4 regions of the Rouxiella sp. T17 genome follow, and region 2 is predicted to be linked to each of the others. Evidence: predicted binding sites of a transcription regulator. Region 2 holds the regulator's gene; each other region holds the start of a gene.
What was found. Region 2 encodes Fur, which represses iron uptake genes when iron is present. Its sites were predicted from a motif close to ATAATAATGAGAACNACTATCAA; they were not measured.
Positions count from the first base shown of each region.

Region 1: a site for Fur is predicted at 2,945-2,967, ahead of efeU (iron uptake transporter permease EfeU). Genes of this name have one in related genera too.
Region 3: a site for Fur is predicted at 3,128-3,150, ahead of SC206_RS12185 (TonB-dependent siderophore receptor). Genes of this name have one in related genera too.
Region 4: a site for Fur is predicted at 3,279-3,301, ahead of fepB (Fe2+-enterobactin ABC transporter substrate-binding protein). Genes of this name have one in related genera too.

Region 1 covers NZ_JAWUEA010000029.1:5,784-11,088, reverse strand. The annotation lists gene efeB (iron uptake transporter deferrochelatase/peroxidase subunit) at 1-674, opposite strand, end outside; gene efeO (iron uptake system protein EfeO) at 803-1,960, opposite strand; gene efeU (iron uptake transporter permease EfeU) at 2,014-2,865, opposite strand; gene SC206_RS10330 (LysR substrate-binding domain-containing protein) at 3,107-4,042, opposite strand; gene SC206_RS10325 (type 1 glutamine amidotransferase domain-containing protein) at 4,174-4,857, shown strand; gene putP (sodium/proline symporter PutP) at 4,976-5,305, opposite strand, start outside.
Region 2 covers NZ_JAWUEA010000035.1:315,223-320,527, forward strand. The annotation lists gene nagE (N-acetylglucosamine-specific PTS transporter subunit IIBC) at 1-723, shown strand, start outside; gene glnS (glutamine--tRNA ligase) at 894-2,564, shown strand; gene fur (ferric iron uptake transcriptional regulator) at 2,750-3,196, opposite strand; gene fldA (flavodoxin FldA) at 3,476-4,003, opposite strand; gene ybfE (LexA regulated protein) at 4,305-4,601, opposite strand; gene ybfF (esterase) at 4,913-5,305, opposite strand, start outside.
Region 3 covers NZ_JAWUEA010000032.1:106,820-112,124, reverse strand. The annotation lists gene SC206_RS12205 (PTS ascorbate transporter subunit IIC) at 1-550, opposite strand, end outside; gene SC206_RS12200 (PTS sugar transporter subunit IIB) at 712-978, opposite strand; gene SC206_RS12195 (PTS sugar transporter subunit IIA) at 1,061-1,504, opposite strand; gene SC206_RS12190 (LacI family DNA-binding transcriptional regulator) at 1,752-2,777, shown strand; gene SC206_RS12185 (TonB-dependent siderophore receptor) at 3,200-5,305, shown strand, end outside.
Region 4 covers NZ_JAWUEA010000003.1:12,285-17,589, forward strand. The annotation lists gene fepD (Fe(3+)-siderophore ABC transporter permease) at 1-686, opposite strand, end outside; gene entS (enterobactin transporter EntS) at 948-2,243, shown strand; gene fepB (Fe2+-enterobactin ABC transporter substrate-binding protein) at 2,250-3,215, opposite strand; gene SC206_RS00380 (isochorismate synthase) at 3,347-4,576, shown strand; gene SC206_RS00385 ((2,3-dihydroxybenzoyl)adenylate synthase) at 4,690-5,305, shown strand, end outside.

The sequences.
Region 1 (5,305 bases), on a different contig from region 2:
AAACCGTCGCGACGCCAGCGTACGGCCAGCAGATCGGGGGTGTGTTTAATGATGTCGCGTAGCGCGTGCAGCGCCGTATCGGCATTATTGGCGCAAATTTGCAGCAGCACGTCGCCGTGACACAGGCTGGCGTCGAGCGAATCATTCGGAAAACGCGGCATCCGCTGGAGCTTGATAGGTTTTTGCGACTGCAAGCCAAAACGATTATCGAATAGCGAATCGCCGACCGACAAAGTGAGGGTCAGATTATCCGGATAGATTTTCGGGCCGAGAATACCGGAATCCATTGGCGGAAATTTAGGATCAACACTGGGTGCCGCGCCGCCGGTGGTAAGGAATTCAAAGCGCGCCGTCAACAAACGAAAGAGTCGTTCAAGATCCGCCTTATTGCCGGCAAGCACATCGAAAGCCACCAGCGACAGCGCTGACTGCTGCGGAGTTAAAATTCCGGCCTGATGTGGTCCATAAAACGGCTGTGCGCTGTAACGCTCATCGGGAGAAACGGTGCCGGGCGTATAGCTTGGTTTCGCACCCGGCGCCTGTGAGGCGTGGGTGGTCGCGCCGCCAAGGGCAAACGCCCCGCCCAACAATCCTGCGCCTTTCAATAGGCGACGGCGGGAAGAAGAAATTTTCGACGTGTTATTCGGGGACGATTCTACTTTTTTACTCATCATTGCCTCAACTCACCCGATGCATCCATCGGGTGAGGCGATCTATCTTTATGTTTAATCAACGCGGTGACCGCTTGTTATGCTCATCGATCATTGCTCATCGGTAGATGGTCATCGCTTAATGTTGATCTTTAATCGAGCCCAAGAACCCCGCGCAGCTTCGCTAAATCTTCAGCCAGCGTAGTAATCGGCCCTTTCATCGCGGTGCGATCGGCATCGCTCAGCTTCTCGTAATTCTCATAACCGTTTTTGGTGCGATATTTATCCAGCAGAGTATCCACGGTTTTGAAGTTGGCGTCGATTTTATCGAGCAGCGGTTTGTCAGCCTTGACCAGCAGCGGACGCAGCAGGTTAACGATTTTCTGCGCGCCGTCGAGGTTAGCACGGAAATCCCACAGATCGGTGCGGCTATAACGGTCTTCTTCGCCGCTGATTTTGCTTGAGGCCACTTCTTCAATCAGGTCCGCCGCGCCGCCCACCACTTTATTAGGTGGGAAAGTCAGGTCGGTGATACGTTTTTGCAGGTCCTGCGTGTCAGTATAAAGCTGCGTTGCCAGCTCGGCGGTGCCTTGAGTGGTTTTATCCGCAAACAGGATTTTTTCAAGACGGTGGAAGCCGGTAAATTTCGGGTCTTCGGCTTTCTTCTCGAAATCATCTTCACGGGCGTCGATGCTGCCGTCAAGGTCAGAGAACAGCTCGGCGATAGGTTCAATGCGCTCATAGTAAACGCGCGTTGACGGATAAAGCTGTTGAGCCAGTTTAAGGTTGCCCTGCTTGATGGCATCGGTAAAGGCTTTGGTATGGGTTACCAGCTCGCCAACCTGCTGAGTGACATAGACTTTATACTCGGCGATAGGGCCAACTAACGCCATCGCGTCTGGCTTGCTGCTCGCGCCTTCGCCTGCCGCCGTGACAATCAGTTTACCTTTTGGATTACTCAACAGGCCGCAGGTCATGTCATATTCGCCCGCTTCAAGATTGGCGGTCATCTTTTGGGTAAAGCCCGGCGCCACGTTTTCACGCTCTTCCACAACCATCACGCCCTTCAGAATCTCCCACTCAAGGCCCTTTTTACTGGCGTTGTGGATAACAAACTGCGTTTTGCCCGCAGGCACGGTCAGCTGCATCGGGTCACACTGTTTGTCGGTCACCGTAATCTTTACTTGTGGCACGTCTGCCGCCATCAAATTGGCGCTGAAAGTCATGGCGGGCAGTGAAAGCAGCGCCAGCTGAAGCGCTTTGCAGCGGAAAAAAACCTTACGATTTAACGCGTTACTTGAAGCGGACATAACGAACTCCCTGACGATTAAGATTTGCTGTTGTAGGTGACTGTGCGCCCATTTTAGCGCTGTGTTTTATGGCCTGCGGACGAGGTTGCGCCTTTGAGCTGTTTTTGGGTCGGTAAGAAAAAGAGAATCAAGGCCGGGATCAGGTAGAGGAAATAGACGATGACTTCGCTGACTGACGGGGCTTGCTGGTAGCCGAACATCCCTTCCAGCAGCGTGCCGAACAGCGAGTCGGTTGACAGCACGTTGCTGAGATCAAACGCCGTCGCCTGTAAGCCGTTCCAGAGTCCGGCCTCGTGGAAGGCGCGAATCGCTCCTGCCGCCAGCCCTGCCGCGACGAATAGAATAAACAGGCTGGTCCACTTGAAGAACTTGGCTAATTGCAGCTTTACTCCGCCGTAATAAATCGCAAAGCCGAGCACGATGGCGGCGACCAGACCTAACACTGCGCCGATGGGCGCTTCAATGCCGACATCCTGCTGGAATGCTGCAAGCAGGAAGAATACGGATTCGAGACCTTCGCGCGCCACGGCAAAAAATACCATCGCCACCAGCGCCCAGCCCTGTCCACGGTTGGAATTTAGCGCCTGGTCGATTGCGCCCTCAAGATGCACCTTGATCGATTTCGAGACCTTGCGCATCCAGAACACCATGTAAGTCAGGATACAGACCGCGACCACCGCGACCAGCCCTTCAAACAGCTCCTGCTCTTTTTGTGGAAACTCGCCGGTGGTTTCGTTAATAGCGATGCCCAGCCCGAGACACAGTGCGGCGGCAACAATCACGCCGCACCACACCGTGCCGAGCCAATGTCCGCGCTGGGTGCGTTTAAGATAGCTGGCGATCAGGGAGACAATCAGGGCGGCTTCGAGCCCTTCGCGGAACATAATCAGAAATGGAACAAACATAGGGATGACTCCAGCGACTTAATTGAAAATCAACGCGTCGACATCGATACCTGAGGCAAATCTGTAAAGTTAGGTAAAAATGAAAACGATTGTGATTATCATTCCATTAGGAATAAAAACAAGAGGCCAGAGTAATAATTTCGTAAATATATTATTTCTATTTTGGGAAAATTTCCGATGATTTCAGGATTTCGAGCGGGTTGCCACTTTTATTGATCCGTTACGGCTTGAAAAATAAGCCTTAACTTCTTTTATCCGTCTCTGCTGCCATTTCCGTTGCCATTAACGCTTTCGCGACATCAACAATCATTGCTCGCAGCCAGCGATGAGCGGGATCGTGGCGATAGCGCACGTGCCACGCCATTTCTACTGGAAACGTGCCGAGATCGACCGGCGCGGGCAAGACCTTAACCCGTTTATCGTTCGCCAAATGACGACAAATTTGTTTCGGCAGCGTGGCGCAGTAATCTGTTACGGCAATCATCTCCGGCACGGCGAGAAAATGCGTCACGGAGATAGCGACCTGTCGTTTAAGATTGCGCTGCTCGAGCGCCTGAAACAGCCCCGCACGCATTCTGCCCGGCGGCAAAACGTTGACGTGCTTGATGCGCTCGTACTGCTCCGAACTCATGCTGTCGCCGATTTCGAGATGATCGGCCCGCACCAGACAGGCCAGCCCTTCGTCCATCAAATGCTGCACCACCAGATTATTCGGCGGGTCCATCACCCTGCCCAGCACCATGTCCGTGGAGCCTGAAATCACGCCCGTTTCGATCAGGTCATTGCCATACGGAATAAAACGAATCCGCACACCGGGCGCAGATTCCCGCAGTCGCGCCACAATCAGCGGCATCAACACAAACTCGACATAACTGTTTGAGGCTAACGTAAACAGCCGCGTGGCCTGTGACGGGTCAAAATCCTGCTGGCCCAAAATTACATCATCGAGATTTGCCAGCGCGTTTCTTATCACCTGAACTAACTCTTCTGCCCTTTGGGTCGGCCTCATGCCGTAACGTTCACGAATAAACAGCGGATCTTGCAGCGTTTCACGCAGTCGGTTTAGCGCATTCGACAACGCCGGTTGCGTCATGCCCAGCCGCTCTGCCGCGCGGGTTACGTTGCGCTCTTCCATCAGGGTCACCAACACGGGCAACAGGTTGAGATCGTATTTCATCGAGTTATTTCCGTTATGAATATCTACGATAAGTTAAATAAATTTCTAGAATATGTCACGACAAGAGATGATGGCGGTGTTCAAAAACATCCCAAAACCTAAATCTCAGTCTAAAAATAAAGGAAAGCGTAATGAAAATTCTGATGGTTCTGACCTCGCACGACAAACTCGGTAACACCGGCAAGAAAACGGGTTTTTGGCTCGAAGAGTTGGCAGCTCCTTATTACGCTTTCAAAGCTGCGGGCGCTGAAATAACGCTGGCTTCGCCGAAGGGCGGCAATCCACCGCTGGACCCGAAAAGCAACGAGCCGATGTTCCAGACCGAATTGACCCATCGTTTTGAAGCCGATGAGCAGGCGATGGCGCAGCTGGCAACCACCGTGCCGTTGAGCAGCGTGTCACAGGCCGATTTCGACAGCGTATTTTATCCGGGTGGTCACGGCCCGCTGTGGGACTTGGCAGAAGACAAAGCGTCGATCGCGCTGATTGAAGCCTTTATTCAGGCCCAAAAACCGGTGGCGCTGGTGTGTCATGCTCCGGGCGTCTTGCGCCATGTGAAAGCTGCCGACGGTCAACCGTTAGTGAAAGGCAAGAAAGTCACCGGCTTTACCAATTCGGAAGAAGAAGCAGTACAGCTGACTAACATCGTGCCCTTCCTGGTAGAAGATGAGCTGATCAAACTGGGCGGAAATTACTCGCGCGGCGATGATTGGGCCTCTTACGTGGTGCGCGACGGCCTATTGATTACCGGACAAAACCCAACCTCTTCGGCAGAAACCGCTGAAGTGCTGATTGCAGAGCTGGCGCAGAGATAACGTTTTCGAGAGAAAGCAGTGAGTCTGTAACTCTAGACTGTAGATTTCAAATGAAAATCCCCCTGTTCAAAGGGGGATTTTTTGTTAGGTATAAAAAGTTGGTTATAAAGAGTGCTCTTTATTTCGTGTTATAGAGCGCCTCTGCATCATTAAAGCGCTTGTCGATTGAAGCGGAAGGTTTGCGACCCATCAGGCTGACAAGCACGATGCCTATCGATGCGAAAATGAAGCCTGGAATGATTTCGTACAGATCCAGCCACGCGTAGTGTTTCCACACCAGCACGGTTACCGCACCGATAATCATCCCGGCCAGCGCGCCGTTACGCGTCATGCGTGACCACGTCACGGAAATCAGGATCACCGGACCAAAGGCCGCGCCGAAACCAGCCCACGCGTAGCTCACCAGACCCAGCACTTTGTTATCTGGATTCGCCGCCAGTGCGATTGC
Region 2 (5,305 bases):
GCCTGTATCACCCGTCTGCGTCTGAACGTGAAAGATTCGTCGCTGGTCAACGATGCGCTGGCAAAACGTCTGGGCGCGTCGGGCGTGATTCGTCTTAACAAGCAGAGCGTGCAGGTTATCGTCGGAACGCGTGCCGAAATCATTGCCGGTGCAATGCGCAACGTGCTGACCGGCGGCGCCGTTGCGGCCTCCGCGATGCCCGCTGCCTCTGCGCCAGCTTATGAAGCGAAGCCACAGGCCGTGCCGAACACGCCGAAAACCGTGCTCGAAACGCTGATTTCGCCGATCACCGGTGACGTAGTCGCGCTGGATCAGGTTCCTGACGAAGCTTTCGCCAGCGGCGCGGTAGGTGAAGGTCTGGCTATTCGTCCGACCGGCAAAACCGTGGTCTCTCCGGCCAATGGCGTGGTGGTTAAAATCTTTAACACCAATCACGCATTCTGTCTGGAAACCGACGCCGGTGCCGAAGTGGTGGTTCACATCGGTTTGGATACTGTCGCGCTTAACGGTCAGGGCTTTACCCGACTGGTTGAAGAGGGCGCAACGGTACGCGCAGGCGAACCTGTGCTCGAGCTGGATCTGAACTATCTGAACGCCAACGCGCGCTCAATGATTAGCCCGGTTGTCGTGAGCAACATGGAAGATTTCTCCGGATTGGCGCTGGTGGCCGGTGAGAAGGTCGTCGCGGGCGAAACGCGTCTGTTCGAGATCCAGTCGAAATAATCTTTTATTCGCTATTTAATTCGCCATAAGTAGAACGGGAAGAGCGCAATCTCTTCCCGTTTTTTATTATAAAATTCAAAATTGCCACTTAAGGGTTGTGTCGAAGCGAAGCTTGTATGAACATATGCGGTTAGTCTTTCGAGCTTTCGTTCGCGTAGAGGAATTGAACAATGAGTGAGGCTGAAGCCCGCCCAACAAATTTTATCCGTCAGATTATCGATGAAGATCTGGCATCCGGAAAACACGCGTCTGTAGTGACCCGTTTTCCCCCTGAGCCAAATGGTTATTTGCACATTGGCCACGCAAAATCGATCTGCCTGAACTTTGGCATCGCACAAGACTATCAGGGCCAATGCAACCTGCGCTTTGACGACACCAACCCGGTTAAAGAAGACATCGAGTTTGTCGAGTCGATCAAGAAAGACGTGCAGTGGCTCGGCTTCGAATGGAGCGGAAAGGTTCATTACTCTTCCGATTACTTCGACCAGCTGCATCACTACGCGGTTGAACTGATCCAGAAAGGCCTGGCCTATGTCGACGAACTGTCGCCGGATCAAATCCGCGAATACCGTGGCAACCTGACCGCGCCGGGTAAAAACAGCCCGTTCCGCGACCGTACGGTTGAAGAGAACCTCGCGCTGTTCGAGAAAATGCGTAACGGCGAATTTGCCGAAGGCACCGCTTGCCTGCGCGCCAAAATCGACATGGCATCGCCGTTCTTCGTGATGCGTGACCCGGTGCTGTATCGCATCAAGTTCGCCGATCACCACCAGACCGGCACCAAGTGGTGCATCTATCCGATGTACGATTTCACCCACTGCATTTCCGATGCGCTGGAAGGGATCACCCACTCGCTGTGTACGCTGGAGTTCCAGGACAACCGCCGTCTGTATGACTGGGTATTGGATAACATCACCATTCCTTGTCATCCGCGTCAGTACGAATTCTCTCGTCTGAATCTCGAATACGCCATCATGTCCAAGCGCAAGCTGAACCTGCTGGTGACCGAGAATATCGTTGAAGGCTGGGATGACCCGCGCATGCCAACGGTTTCAGGCCTGCGTCGTCGTGGTTACACCGCCGGTTCCATCCGCGAGTTCTGCCGTCGTATCGGCGTGACCAAGCAGGATAACAACGTTGAAATGGCGGCGCTGGAATCTTGTATCCGTGACGATCTCAACGAGAACGCTCCGCGCGCGATGGCCGTGATTAACCCGGTAAAAGTCGTTATCGAAAACTTTGCTGGCGACGCCGTGCAGTGGGTGTCGATGCCGAACCATCCGAGCAAGCCGGAAATGGGGACGCGCGACGTGCCGTTTACCGCCGAAATCTTTATTGATCAGGCCGATTTCCGCGAAGAAGCCAACAAGCAGTACAAGCGTTTGGTGCTGGGCAAAGAAGTTCGCCTGCGTAACGCGTACGTAATCAAGGCTGAGCGCATCGAAAAAGACGCAGAAGGCAATGTTACTACCATCTTCTGTAGCTATGACGTTGATACGCTAAGCAAAGATCCTGCCGATGGCCGCAAGGTAAAAGGCGTGATCCACTGGGTTTCTGCGACAGAAGGCAAGCCAGCCGAATTCCGCCTGTACGATCGTCTGTTCAGCGTGGCAAATCCGGCGCAGGCCGAAGACTTCCTAACCACCATCAACCCAGAGTCGCTGGTAATTGCCCAAGGCTTCGTTGAACCAAGCCTGGCTTCAGCCGAAATTGGTGTGAGCCTGCAGTTCGAGCGCGAAGGTTATTTCTGCGCCGACAGCACTTACTCCAGCGCCGAGCATTTGGTGTTTAACCGCACCGTTGGCCTGCGTGATAACTGGGAAAGCAAGCCCGCGGTGTAATGCCTGTTGGTGATTTACCCAATGAAAAATGCAGCCTTTGCGGGCTGCATTTTTTTTGGCTATCGCGAAGCAAAAGTTTGCCGTTATGAAGGAGAGGACAGATCGCAGGCAAAAAAAAACCGCTTTTCAGCGGTCATTTTGTATTCATAAGCCGTTATTCTTCATAACCGCTCTGGCGCCGGCTATTAGCCTTTGCCGTGCACAGAATCATCTTCCAGACAGTTGCCGTCTTCGCAGTGACCGTAAAGATAAAGGCTGTGGTTGGTTAATTTAATGCCGTGGCGTTTGGCAATCTCACGCTGACGTGCTTCGATATATTCGTCGCGGAATTCAATAACACGACCGCAATCGAGGCAGATAAGGTGGTCATGGTGATGCTGTTGGGTCAGTTCAAATACTGACTTGCCGCCTTCAAAGTTGTGGCGGGTAACAATGCCGGCATCGTCAAACTGGTTAAGCACGCGGTAAACCGTGGCCAGACCAATCTCTTCGCCCATGTCGATAAGTTCTTTGTACAAATCTTCCGCGCTGACGTGGTGACCTGCCGGGGCTTGCAACACTTCCAGGATTTTAAGACGCGGAAGCGTGACTTTTAAGCCGGCTTTCTTCAGTGCGGTGTTGTTGTCAGTCATGCGGATTTAGTCCTGTCACTATGCTAATCACGTTAATGAAAACGGTGGGCTGTTAATAACCATCATTCTGATCCAAAGGTTTTAAGCAGACCCGAAGGTATAAAGCAAGACCAAAGGTTTTAAACCCAATGCGGGCAGAACGATAAAACAGATACAGTTAGTGTACCTTGATCGGGCTGAAATTTACAATTTTGAAGCTCTTAAATTGTTAATTTCAGTGATAGTTTGGCCCTTTAACGAATAACCTCAACGTTTCAGGGCCTTAGCCTTTGTGTGGGATTAACCGATAATCTCGGCAAGGCTTAATTCTTCGGAAATTTGCTTAACCCAGGCGTCAACGCGTTCGTTGGTCAGCTCGGGTTGACGGTCTTCGTCGATAGCCAAACCGATGAAATGGGTCTCATCCGCCATGCCTTTCGACGCTTCGTAGCCGTAACCTTCGGTTGACCAGTGACCGACGATCACCGCGCCGCGAGGTTCGATGATGTCACGCACGGTGCCCATCGCGTCACAGAAGTATTCCGCGTAGTCTTCCTGATCGCCACAGCCGAATACGGCTACCAGCTTACCTTCGAAATCTATCTCTTCCAGCGTCGGGAAAAAGTCGTCCCAGTCACACTGTGCTTCACCGTAGTACCAAGTTGGGATGCCGAGCAGCAAAATATCGTATTTTTCCAGATCTTCTTTACTGCTTTTGGCGATGTCCTGAATGTCAGCCACATCTTTACCCAACTGCTTCTGGATCATTTTTGCGATGTTTTCGGTGTTTCCGGTGTCGGAACCAAAGAAGATACCTACAACTGCCATAAGCTTATCTAACCTCTTGTTCTTTAATGGACTCGGTGAGTCAATGTGTTCGTTTGCAGCGTGAATCAACGACGCCTGGAATTTATTACCTAAAAATCATAGCCCAATAGTTTATAGGGCAACGCGCTAAAGCGTTATCGCCTTTGTGTGTTCCGTTACGCGTTTTTTAATTAGGAGAGCAGTCAAAAGGCAATGTCGAGATTTTTTCGGGCGGACAGCTTTACCTTTCAGGTAACTAACCCAACCGGTAAGCAACAGAAAGAGAGCAACGGCGGGTAATCACGAGCATTACCCGCCCGAATCAGTCGTGCGAAGACGCGCTTTCCTGATTGTTCAGATGAGATAGCAACATCTGTTCAATCAGCTCGCTACGGCTGATATTTTGCTGTTCCGCCAGCTTGTTAAGCGCATCGACAGCTTCGGCATTGATTTTCAGCTCTACGCGACGCAAACCGTTGTTTTTGTCACGGCGAAGCTGATTACGCTTGTTAATCCGAAGCTGTTCATCGCGAGATAGCGGATTTGTTTTTGGACGTCCCGGACGGCGATCGTCTGCGAACAGATCAAGCGTCGTACGATCCAGTTGTTCTTTTGCCATAGGTAGCGGTACAACTAGGGAAGTTACATCGGAAACGGCGCAAGCCCTTTCAGATGAGATGGTTACACATTTCGGGTTAACAAACCCTAACCCAATTTACCTCCAACGCCTGAGAAAAACGGCCTCGGCGCAGGGGCAAAATTACAGCGCGCAATCATACCCTAGCGTATATCCCTCCACAACGCCTAACTACCTTGAATATTAGCTAAGTTATTAGGATTCGCCGTTTTTATGCACAGACTTGTGCACATGAGAGTAAATATTCGTCGCTCAGGCCACTTTTGCTAAAAAAGCATGGGTCGTTAAACCATTTAGTCGATGAAACGATGAATCGCGCGCAGCACCGCGTCGGGCTTTTCGGCGTGTACCCAATGTCCGCTTCCGGCAATAACGTGCGCACGGGCGAGCGGGAACTGACGTGCAATGGCGTCGCGATGGCTATCCTGCACGTAATCCGAGAGTTCACCGCGAATAAACAGCGCCGGATGCGGCCAGGCGGGCACCTCTTGCCAACCAATAATATTGGCATATTCGGCCTGCAAGGCGGACACGTTAAAACGCCATTCGCCCTGCTGGAACGATTTCAGCAGAAACTGAATGACGCCATCTTCCAGCCGCTTTCCTTTATAGAGATAGGCCTGCATAAACTGCGTGGCGCCTGCGCGGTCTTTAATTCCCGCCTCGGTCACGGCATTGAGCGCGGC
Region 3 (5,305 bases), on a different contig from region 2:
CAAAATGGCCTAGCGCGAAATCATCGCTGCCGGTAATTTTACGGGTGAAAGGTTGCAGAATGGCAGGCGAAATCACCATTAATGCGCCAAGGATCAGCGAGCCGGTTAATACCAACGGGAAACCGCTCATTCCGCCGGTGGCTAAAATCACTGCCAGCATCGCCGCCATATAGAGCGTGTGGTGACCCGTCAGGAAGATATATTTCAGCGGCGTGATACGCGCAAACAGAATATTGAACAGCATGCCCAATATCATGATCATTGCGGTTGAAGTCCCGAAGTTCTTCTGCGCAATCGCGGCCACGACGTCGTTATTTGGCACCACGCCCTGAATATTAAAGGAGTGAACAAATAATTCGCTGAAGCTGGTCAGCGTGGTGGCAATTACGCCCGCACCGGCAATCAGGATAAGGAAACCCATAATGGTTTTCAGCGTGCCTGAAACGGTATCGGAAAACGATTTTTTCTGTAGCAGCAGGCCTATTAATGAAAACAGGCCGACAAGAATGGCAGGTGTCCCTAGTACATCATTAATAATAAAACTGAGCATAAAAACTCCAGATAATCGGCAATATTTCCCTGCTATCCGCCATTCACAGCGCGACAGGTTGCCCTGCCGCAGCGGGAAAGATACGGATAATTCGCGGAAGTTTGTTGTTATTTTTTGTTAACGCCAGACTGTCAGTAAGCGGTATCGACTCACGTCTGGAATTAAAGATTTTCGCTCAGAATTTCTCTAATCTTGGCATTATCCAGCAGGTTGTTCAGGCCGAACACGGTGCGTTTACCGTCGTCCAGGCTGGCAATGATTTCATTGGAGCCGATATAAATGTCCGCCGGTTCAGACTTGGCCGAGCTTAAATCGGTATGGCTGACTTCCGCTTCCTTGCCTAACTCTTTAATGATTTTCTTGACGTTCATTTCAACAATAAAGCTGCTGCCTAAACCATTACCGCAAACAATCAGGATCTTTTTCATATTCCGCACACCTTTTTTTAGAACAGTGAATTAGCTATATCAATGAATTATCTCTATCGATAACTCAGTATTTCTGGATAACTCAGTATTTCTGGATAAGTGTATTGAGCGCCGGATAGGTATCGGCCTTAATCAACGCTTCAAAGTCGTTTTCGTCACTAAACAGTTCGGCCAGATGTGAAATCATTTCCAGATGCTCTTCACCGTTGATGGCGCAGAGCATGACGATGACAAATACCGGATCATTCTCTTCCGACTCGAAATGTACGCCCTGTTTAACGTGCAGCAGCGATAATGCGGGGGTAATTACGCCCTCTTCCGGCCGCGCGTGAGGCATTGCCAGACCCGGCGCAATCACGTAATACGGGCCAAGCTTTTCGTGGGAAGCAAAAATCGCCTCGATATAATCAGGCGTGATAGCGCCCGCGTCGAGAAGCGGAGCCGCAGAGAGGCGCACGGCGGCGCGCCAGTCTTCGACCTGCTCGACGATATTGATTCTGTCGGCTGTTAGCCATTTGGCGAGCATGAGAACCTCACTGAATGAAAGTTTTCAGGAGTATAAGGAAGCGACAGCGCCGATTCTGTGACCAAAATCGCAATTACTGTTAGCGCTAACACATAAAATGATAACGCCATGTTAACGCTAACAATTGGGCTATCACTGGATTATTGTTTGCAGCACGCGTAAAAAGAGACGTTAAATCAGGCTGGGTTCTGCCAAGGCTAGCGGCAGAAGAGCAAAAAAATAGATAAGTCATAAAGGCGAAACAGCAATGAAGGCAAAGCAGCGGCGGAACTCGGGAAAAAGCACTTTAGCGGATGTGGCGAGGCTGACAGGCGTCAGCACCATGACCGTGTCGCGCGTACTGCGCGAGCCCGAAAAAGTCTCGCCGCAGGTGAGAGAGAAGATTGAGGCCGCGATTAGCGAGCTGGGTTACGTGCCAAATTTGGCCGCCAGCAATCTCGCCTCTTCCACTTCACGGCTGATCACCACTTTAGTGCCTTCCATTACCACGCCCGGCTGCGCGCAGTTTTCCGAGGCCTTGCACAAGATTTTGAAACCCAAGGGTTATAACGTGATCATGGCGGAGGATCACTACGCCGCTGCCGACCAGTCCAAGCTGGTCGAGATGATGCTTTCTTACAATCCTGCCGCGATGGTGATGTACGATTTTGATTGCAACGAAGAGAGCAACAACCTGCTGCTCAAGTCGACGATTCCGGTGATGCAGGTCGGCGGCACGATCGGCGCGCCTATTGGCATGAATATCGGCGCCAACTACGGTTTAGCCATCAAGCAGTTGATCAATGCGCTGGCGCTGAAGGGTTATCACAATATTGCCCTGCTGTGCGCCGCCCACGAGCATCACATTGTGCAGCAAATTCTCAGTGGTTGGCATTCGTCGATGCTGTCGCTGAATCACTCTCCTCATCGCGTGGTGAGTTCGTCTTTACCGCCGACGGTTGAAACCGGAAAAAGCCTGCTGCCCGATATTTTGCTCACCTGGCCCGAACTCGACTTGCTGATTTGTACTTCCGATCAGCTGGCGAGCGGCGCGCTTTTGGCCTGTCATCGCAAGGGAATTTCCGTCCCCGCGCAGCTGGCAATTGCCGCGCTCGGCGACAGCGATATTGCACAGCTTTGTTCGCCTGCGCTGACCACCATCGATATTCCTTATCAACAGATGGGCGCGCTGACCGGTAAACATTTGCTGGCCGCGCTCGAAGGCGATGAGGTTGAAGAAAGCGTGACACTTCCGACTCAACTCATTATGCGCGGCAGTACGGCGATAAATTAATTACCTCTCTATTATCTAATAGGAGGCGCGGCCTCCAAGAGGAGTAAATAATTTAATCCATGCATTAATTTTGAACTATTTTTTCCTTTTTTTACCTGATTAAGATAATTAATAGCTTTTTCTTCAAGATGTATATTTAGGCATCAATTCTCAAACCTCCTCACCGAATAATTACCTAATCTTTATAAAACCAAAACACTTCTCTCATTTTATCTCCATAATCTATTAATTACTTTTTCCCTGCTTAGAACGCAATGAATGGACAAGGTAAACTTGCGCGTCGTTTTATTCATAACACTCTGTTTATAAGGACCTTACACACTTTACACATCTTGAAATATCTATAGACAATGATAATCGTTATCATTATGATTTGCGTTCTTGTTATTTAAATTGTAAATATAAAGGATTGGAACATCATCATGTCTGGGCGTATAAAATATTCCAAAAAGCCACTCGCGCTGTTATTAATCAGTATCATGAGTGGCAGCGCTTATTCAGCTACCTCTGCACTTTCTTCAGACGCTGTATCTAAAAAAGAGAGTGACCCTGTTAATTCAAAAACACCTGTTGATGAGAATAAAAAAGACGATGGCGGCGACGTCATGGTTATTAAGGCCGAAGAGGCGCTTAAACAACAGCCGGGCGTTTCTATCATTACCAAAAAAGATATTGAAAACGATCCGCCGGTTAACGATCTCTCCGATATTATCCGCAAAATGCCGGGCGTAAACCTAACCGGTAACAGTGCCAACGGCGCGCGCGGCAATAACCGTCAAATCGACATTCGCGGCATGGGACCTGAAAATACGCTGATTCTGGTCGACGGAAATCCGGTGACTTCACGCAATGCCGTGCGCTACAGCCGCACCGGCGAACGCGACACCCGCGGCGACACCAACTGGGTGCCGGTAGAAATGGTCGATCACATCGACGTGCTGCGCGGTCCGGCGGCGGCGCGCTACGGCTCGGGCGCGATGGGCGGCGTGGTTAACATCATCACCAAACGTCCAACCAATGAGTGGCACGGCTCGCTTTCTGCCTACACCAATCAGCCTGAAAACAGCAAAGAAGGTGACACCAAGCGCACCAACTTTAGCCTGAGCGGCCCGTTAATCGACGACGTGCTGACCATGCGTTTGTACGGCAATATCAATAAAACCGACGCCGACGCCTACGATATCAACAGTTCCGAAAACGGCTCCTATGCGGCAGGCCGTGAAGGCGTGCGCAACCGCGATATCAACGCGGCGTTCGAATGGAAGATAAACCAGCAGCAATACCTCGACTTTTCCTACGGTTACAGCCGTCAGGGCAATATTTACGCGGGCGACACGCAGTACAGCAACAGCAACGTCAGCACGCTGGTGCCGACGCTTTATGGTGCCGAAACCAACCGCATGTATCGCCAAACTTACAATGTGACCCACAACGGCATCTGGGATTGGGGCCAAACCAAGCTAAGTCTGAACTACGAAAAGACCAACAACACCCGCTTGAGCGAAGGGTCGACCGGCAAAGTTGAAGGGATGATCAACAGCACCGACTACAGCACCAGCCGTTACGAAAACTATAAAGCCAGCGGCGAAGCGACCGTGCCGCTCTACTCTTCCCTGTTCGATCAGACCTTAACCGTCGGCACCGAATGGGAAGAAGAGAAGCTGAACGATCCGGCCTCGATGCAGGCCACCAGCGCCAATGGCATTGAAATCGATGGCGTTTCTGGCAATGCGTCAGATCGTAGCGCCCGTAACAGCCAGCGCATCAGCTCTCTATATCTCGAAGATAATATGGACGTGCTGCGCGGCACCACGGTGATTCCGGGCGTGCGTCTCGACTATCAGAGCCGCTTTGGTGCTAACTGGAGTCCAAGCCTGAACGCCTCGCAGCAGCTGGGTGATTACTTCAAACTGAAAGCCGGTATCGCGCGGGTATTTAAAGCGCCAAACCTCTATCAGTCGAGCGAAGGTTATCTGTTGGCGAGCAGCGGCAACGGCTGCGCCATCGGCTCCACCGGCGGTTGCTACCTGTTGGGCAATAAAAACCTGAATCCTGAAGTCAGCGTAAACAAAGAGATTGGTTTGCAGTTCGACAACAAAGGGTACAGCGCGGGCGTGACTTACTTCCGTAACGACTACTCCAACAAGATTGTTTCCGGCACCACCAACGTAGGCAGCACCTCGAACGGCTACGCGGTTTATCGTTGGGAAAACGGCGGTAAGGCGCTGGTTGAAGGACTGGAAGGTAACCTGACGGTGCCATTGGTTGAAGACAAACTTAACTGGCGCACCAATGCGACCTACATGTTTGTTTCTAAATACAAAGAAACGGGTAATCCGCTGTCGATTATTCCGAAATACACCATCAACACCATGCTGGACTGGCAGGTCACCGACAAGCTGTCGGCCAATGCTAACTGGACCCTTTACGGTCGCCAGAAACCGCGTACTGCCGGTGAAATCCGCAAGGAAGCTAGCGGTCTCGACGAGTCTGAAATCGGGGCTTACGCGCTGGTCGGCATCGGCGGC
Region 4 (5,305 bases), on a different contig from region 2:
CCGGTAAGCTGGGTCAGTGCGATGCGCGTGCCGAGCGCGGTTGCCAGCTCGCTGCCCATCGTCAGATTATTCAACGAACGGCTCATTAACAGCGTGATCAGGCTGGCGATAATAATGGGCCACGCCACTAAGCGAATCACGCCCATGCTGCGAATATCCAGCGTTCCGGCCTGCCAGAAACGCAGCTGGTCAAAGGCCTGCGGATTGAGCAGCGAAATGCCGGAAGTCATGCCTTCGAGCACGGCGGCCAGCGCCACGCCCGCCAGCGTTAATCTAATCGGATTGATTCGCCCACGCCCCAGCGCGCCAATCATCGCCACCAGTAACGTCGCTACCATCGCGCCCGCAAAGGCGTACCACAAATAGTGTTCAATGCCGGTGGCGCCGAAAAAGGCGATGCCCAGCACCACGGCAAATCCTGCGCCCGAGTTAATGCCGAGAATGCCCGGATCGGCCAGCGGATTGCGGGTCAGAATCTGCATCAGCGCGCCAGAGAGCCCGAGCGCGATGCCCGCCAAAATGCCCGCCAGCGTTCTTGGCAGCCGCGCGTCAAGAATAATCACGCAGTCAGCGCTGGAACATTGGCCGTTTAGGGCCGGTAAAATCGTGGATAGAGGAATGGATTTTTCGCCGACCGACAGGCTGAGCGCCACCATCACCAGCAGCAGTAAAATCGCCAGCAGCATCGCCGGGAGCTGATGAGAAAACACGGAGGATCGCGTTGACGTTTTCGTTGCACTATTTAGCGCGCTGTTGCGCATGAGCCGAGACATAGCAGCCTTAAGGTAAGCAGTTCAATCAGGAATGTTAATGATATTTATTATCGTTATCGCTCGAGTTTGTATATGGTAGCATGACTCTTTCAACTGTTGCAGTCCCTACGCGGCGGGAACCTCCTGCCAAACCGTCTGCTGCTCTCCCTGTTACTGTTGGACCCTGAATTTGCTATGGAAAAGCCGTCAATTTTACTTAATTTCAGCCTGCTGAAAACCCATCCCGCCTTCCGATCGGTATTTTGCGCCCGATTTATCTCGATTCTGGCGCTGGGTTTGCTCGGCATCGCCTTGCCGGTGCAGATTCAGGCGTTGACCGGATCGACCCTTTTAGTCGGCCTCGCCGTAACGCTCGCGGGCAGCGGCATGTTTGTCGGCCTGCTGATGGGTGGCGTGATGGCCGACCGTTACGAGCGCCGCCGACTGATTTTATTCGCGCGATCCACCTGCGGGATTGGCTTTGTCGGGCTGTGCATTAACGCCGCGATGCCTTCGCCGTCGCTGGTGGTGATTTATCTGCTCTCCGTGTGGGACGGATTCTTCGGCGCAGTCGGCGTGACGGCGTTGCTGGCTGCCCAGCCCGCGCTGGTGGGCCGCGAAAATCTGGTGCAGGCCGGGGCGTTAAGCATGTTAACCGTGCGTTTTGGCTCGATTCTTTCGCCCGCCGTCGGTGGCCTGATTATCGCCAACGGCGGCGTGGTGTGGAACTACGGGCTGGCGGCGTTCGGCACCTTGCTCACCCTGATCCCGCTGCTGCGTTTGCCGCAACTTCCGCCTCCGCCGCAGCCGCGCGAGCATCCGCTGAAATCGCTGGCGAGCGGCGTGCGTTTCCTGTTCCAGAATAAAGTCATTGGCATGGTGGCGCTGATTGGCGCGCTGTTAACCATGGCGAGCGCCGTGCGCGTGCTTTATCCGGCGCTGTCGGGGATGTGGCAGGTGAATGCGTCGCGGCTTGGGCTGATGTATGCCGCCGTGCCGCTGGGTGCAGCAATTGGCGCGTTTACCAGTGGTCGCGTGGCGAACGTTGCGCGTCCAGGCTGGATGATGCTGACCACCGCGATTGCCGCGTTTGTAGCGATCGGCCTGTTCAGCCTGATGCCGTGGTACAGCACCGCGCTGCTGTGTCTGGTGATTTTCGGCTATCTGAGCGCAATAAATTCGCTGCTGCAATACGGGCTGATTCAGCGCCTAACGCCGGATGAATATCTGGGCCGCGTCAACGGCTTATGGACCGCGCAAAACGTCACGGGTGACGCACTCGGCGCGCTGCTGCTGGGGTCGATGGGATCCATTCTGCTGCCGGTTGCCAGCTCGGCAACCTTTGGTTTTGGTGCGGCGATTATCGGGATTGTGCTGGCGTTTTCGCTGCGTGCGCTGCGCGAGGTGAGTCATCAAGCTTCTCACATCGTGAACAACAGCGGGCCGGAGACTCTCCAACCCGCTAATGCGTCAGACAAAACTCGCCCGTAAAACGGATTAGTGACCTTTAAACTGGGTTTCCAGCTGCGTCAGTACATTGCTGGCGCTGTAGTAATCCAGACGGAAAGTATCCGCGCCCAAGGCAAACACCTGCTTGTTTTGAACCGCAGGCAGGTGACTCAAAAACACATTGCCGGATAAACGCTGGGCGTCGGTTTTATCACCGGCGAACAGCAGCAGCGATTTGCCGTTCAAGCCCGCCGCCATGTTTTCACCCGCTAACTGAATGATGTCTTTGCGAATTCCCTGCGTTTGTCCACTGGCGACGTTGGCCGGAGGCTGCGCCAGCGTAAAGCCTAGCTGCTCCAAAAGCTGTCCCTGTGGCGACGCGGGCGTCCATAAGTTGGCGGCTTTACCGTCCGGACGATACACCAGCGCTGAAACCGGCTGTGGCGGCAGGTGAATACTTTGCTTCACCGCTTTTTCGCGCGCGTCAAAACGGGCGACGGTTTTGGCGGCATCCGCCTCTTTGCCCGTGGCTTCGCCCAGCTCTTCCGCCAGCGCCTGCCAGCTCTTGTCGTCGTAATTCACCACCATCACCGGCGCGACGGCAGAGAGCTGATCGTAAACTTTCAGCGCAGAATCGCCGCCCGTCGCGGCCACAATAATCAGGTCGGGCGCTTCACCCGCGATAGCTTCGGCATTCGGTTCGCCAACATATAAACGTTTCACGCCGCGCTGTTTCGCCACGTCGCCCCATTGACGGAAAAATCCCTGGTCATCGGCGATGCGCGTGTTCGGACTGGTCGCGCCGCTCGCCACTACCGGCGCATTGATGGCCAGCAACGTGCCGGTAACGGTCACGCTGGTGGAGACAATGCGCTGCGGCGGCTGCTTCAGGGTAATCACGCCGCGTGAGGTTTTAATTTCGCGTGGCCAGCCGTCCGCCGCGTGTGCCGTTAGCGAGAACAGCGCGAAAATTCCTAAAACTGCCGCTAGCGGGCGAAATACTGATGTCATCATTTTCAAACCTTAACCTCCCTCATTGACACTGTGAAACGCATCACGTACTTTAAACGCGATTAAATACAAATGATAATGATTATCATGAAAGTTATCATTATATACGTAGGAGTATACAGATGGATACTGTGATGAAAGAGCGCGACTTAGCTGGCAAGCTTGAGGCTAATCAAGGCCAGCCCGCTAACCAAAGCCAACCTGCCAGTCAGGGCGCATCGGCTGCCGAACTTTCCCCTACTTCGGGCTTTTTCTTTACTTCCGCTTATCGAAGCCTGAGCACGCAGGGTTGTTTGACCAAAGTGACCGAATCGGCTTTCGATGGCGACAAGATTAACGGCGCGTTTCAGCAGGCGGTAGCCGCGGCATTTTCCGATGCCCGCGCCGCAGGCATTAAGCATCCCGTGCTGTGTGGCGCGATCCCTTTCGACAAGCGCCAGCCTTCCGCGCTGTTTGTTCCGCAGCAGACCGCATGGTTTGAACGCGATGAGGCGATGGCGGGCGCGACGGGTAAAGAAGGGGCCTTGCCCGAGATTGCCAGCAAGACGGAGTTGCCGGATCAGCCAACCTTTATGCAGATGGTCAGCGATGCCGTGCAGGCGATGAACGACGGCAAGCTGGAAAAAGCCGTGCTGTCACGTTTGCTGGAGATAACCACGCGCGAGCCGGTAGAGCCGCAGGCGCTGATGAGCCGCATCGTTGAGCAAAACCCTAACGGTTACCATTTCCACGTACCGTTGGAAGAGGGCGCACTGATTGGTGCCAGCCCGGAATTACTGCTGCGCAAGCAGGGAAATAAGTTCTATTCGAATCCGCTGGCTGGTTCTGCCCGCCGCGAGAGCTGTCCCGAAAAAGACGGGGAAGTGAGCCGCGTGCTGCTGGATTCGGGTAAAGATTTGTACGAGCACCATATTGTGACCGAAGGCATGCGTCAGGTGCTGGCGAGCCGTAGCCGTTCGCTGGATATTCCGGCCTCGCCCGAGCTGCTGAGCACGCCAACGCTGTGGCATCTTTCAACGCCGATTAACGGCGAAGTGCTGGATTCGCAGGAAAACGCGCTGTCGCTGGCCTGCCTGCTGCACCCGACGCCCGCGCTGTGCGGCTCGCCGACCTTAGCGGCGCGCGAATTGATCGACCAGCTCGAGCCTTTCGATCGCGGCCTGTTTGGCGGCATCGTCGGCTGGTGTGACGATCGCGGCAACGGCGAGTGGGTGGTCACTATCCGCTGCGGCACCGTCAAAGGCGATCAAGTACGCCTGTTTGCCGGCGCAGGAATTGTGCCCGACTCCTCTCCGGAATCCGAATGGCGCGAAACCGGCGTAAAACTCACCACCATGCTGCGCGCTTTTGGTTTAGCAAAATAACCGGTTTAGCAAACGATCGATTGAGAAAAACAGCCGGTTTAGAAAAAAGCTAGATTCAGCAAAACGGTTTTAGAACAGACGGTTTTAAAAAAGACTAAGCAGAGATAAGAACAATGAGCATTGCTTTTACCCCCTGGCCGGAAGATTTCGCCAAAAAATACCGCGAGCGCGGCTACTGGATAGACCAGCCGCTGACCGACATTCTGACTCGCCAAGCTAATAACGACAGCGTGGCGATGATTGACGCCGCCGGCAGCCTGACCTATCGCCAGCTTAACGAGCAGTCAAATCAGCTGGCGGGCGCGCTGCGTCGCCGTGGCTTGAATGCGGGCGACACCGCTGTCGTGCAGCTTGGCAACGTTAACGAATTCTACGTGGTGTTCTTCGCGCTGCTGAAAATCGGCGTCGTGCCGGTTAACGCGCTATTCAGCCATCAGCGCACCGAGCTGAACGCCTACGCCAGCCAGATTAAACCGGCGCTGCTGATTGCCGACCGCGATCATCCGCTGATTGGCAACGACAGCTTCCTCGACGGGTTCCTGAACGAGCACGCTTCACTGCGCCTCGTCGTTTTACGCAACGCCGCCGAAGGCCAGCTTTCACTTGCCGCGCTGATTAACGAAGCGCAGGACGACTTTACCGCCGCGCCGACGCCAGCCGATCAGGTCGCGTTCTTCCAGCTTTCGGGTGGCAGCACCGGCACGCCGAAACTTATTCCGCGTACTCACA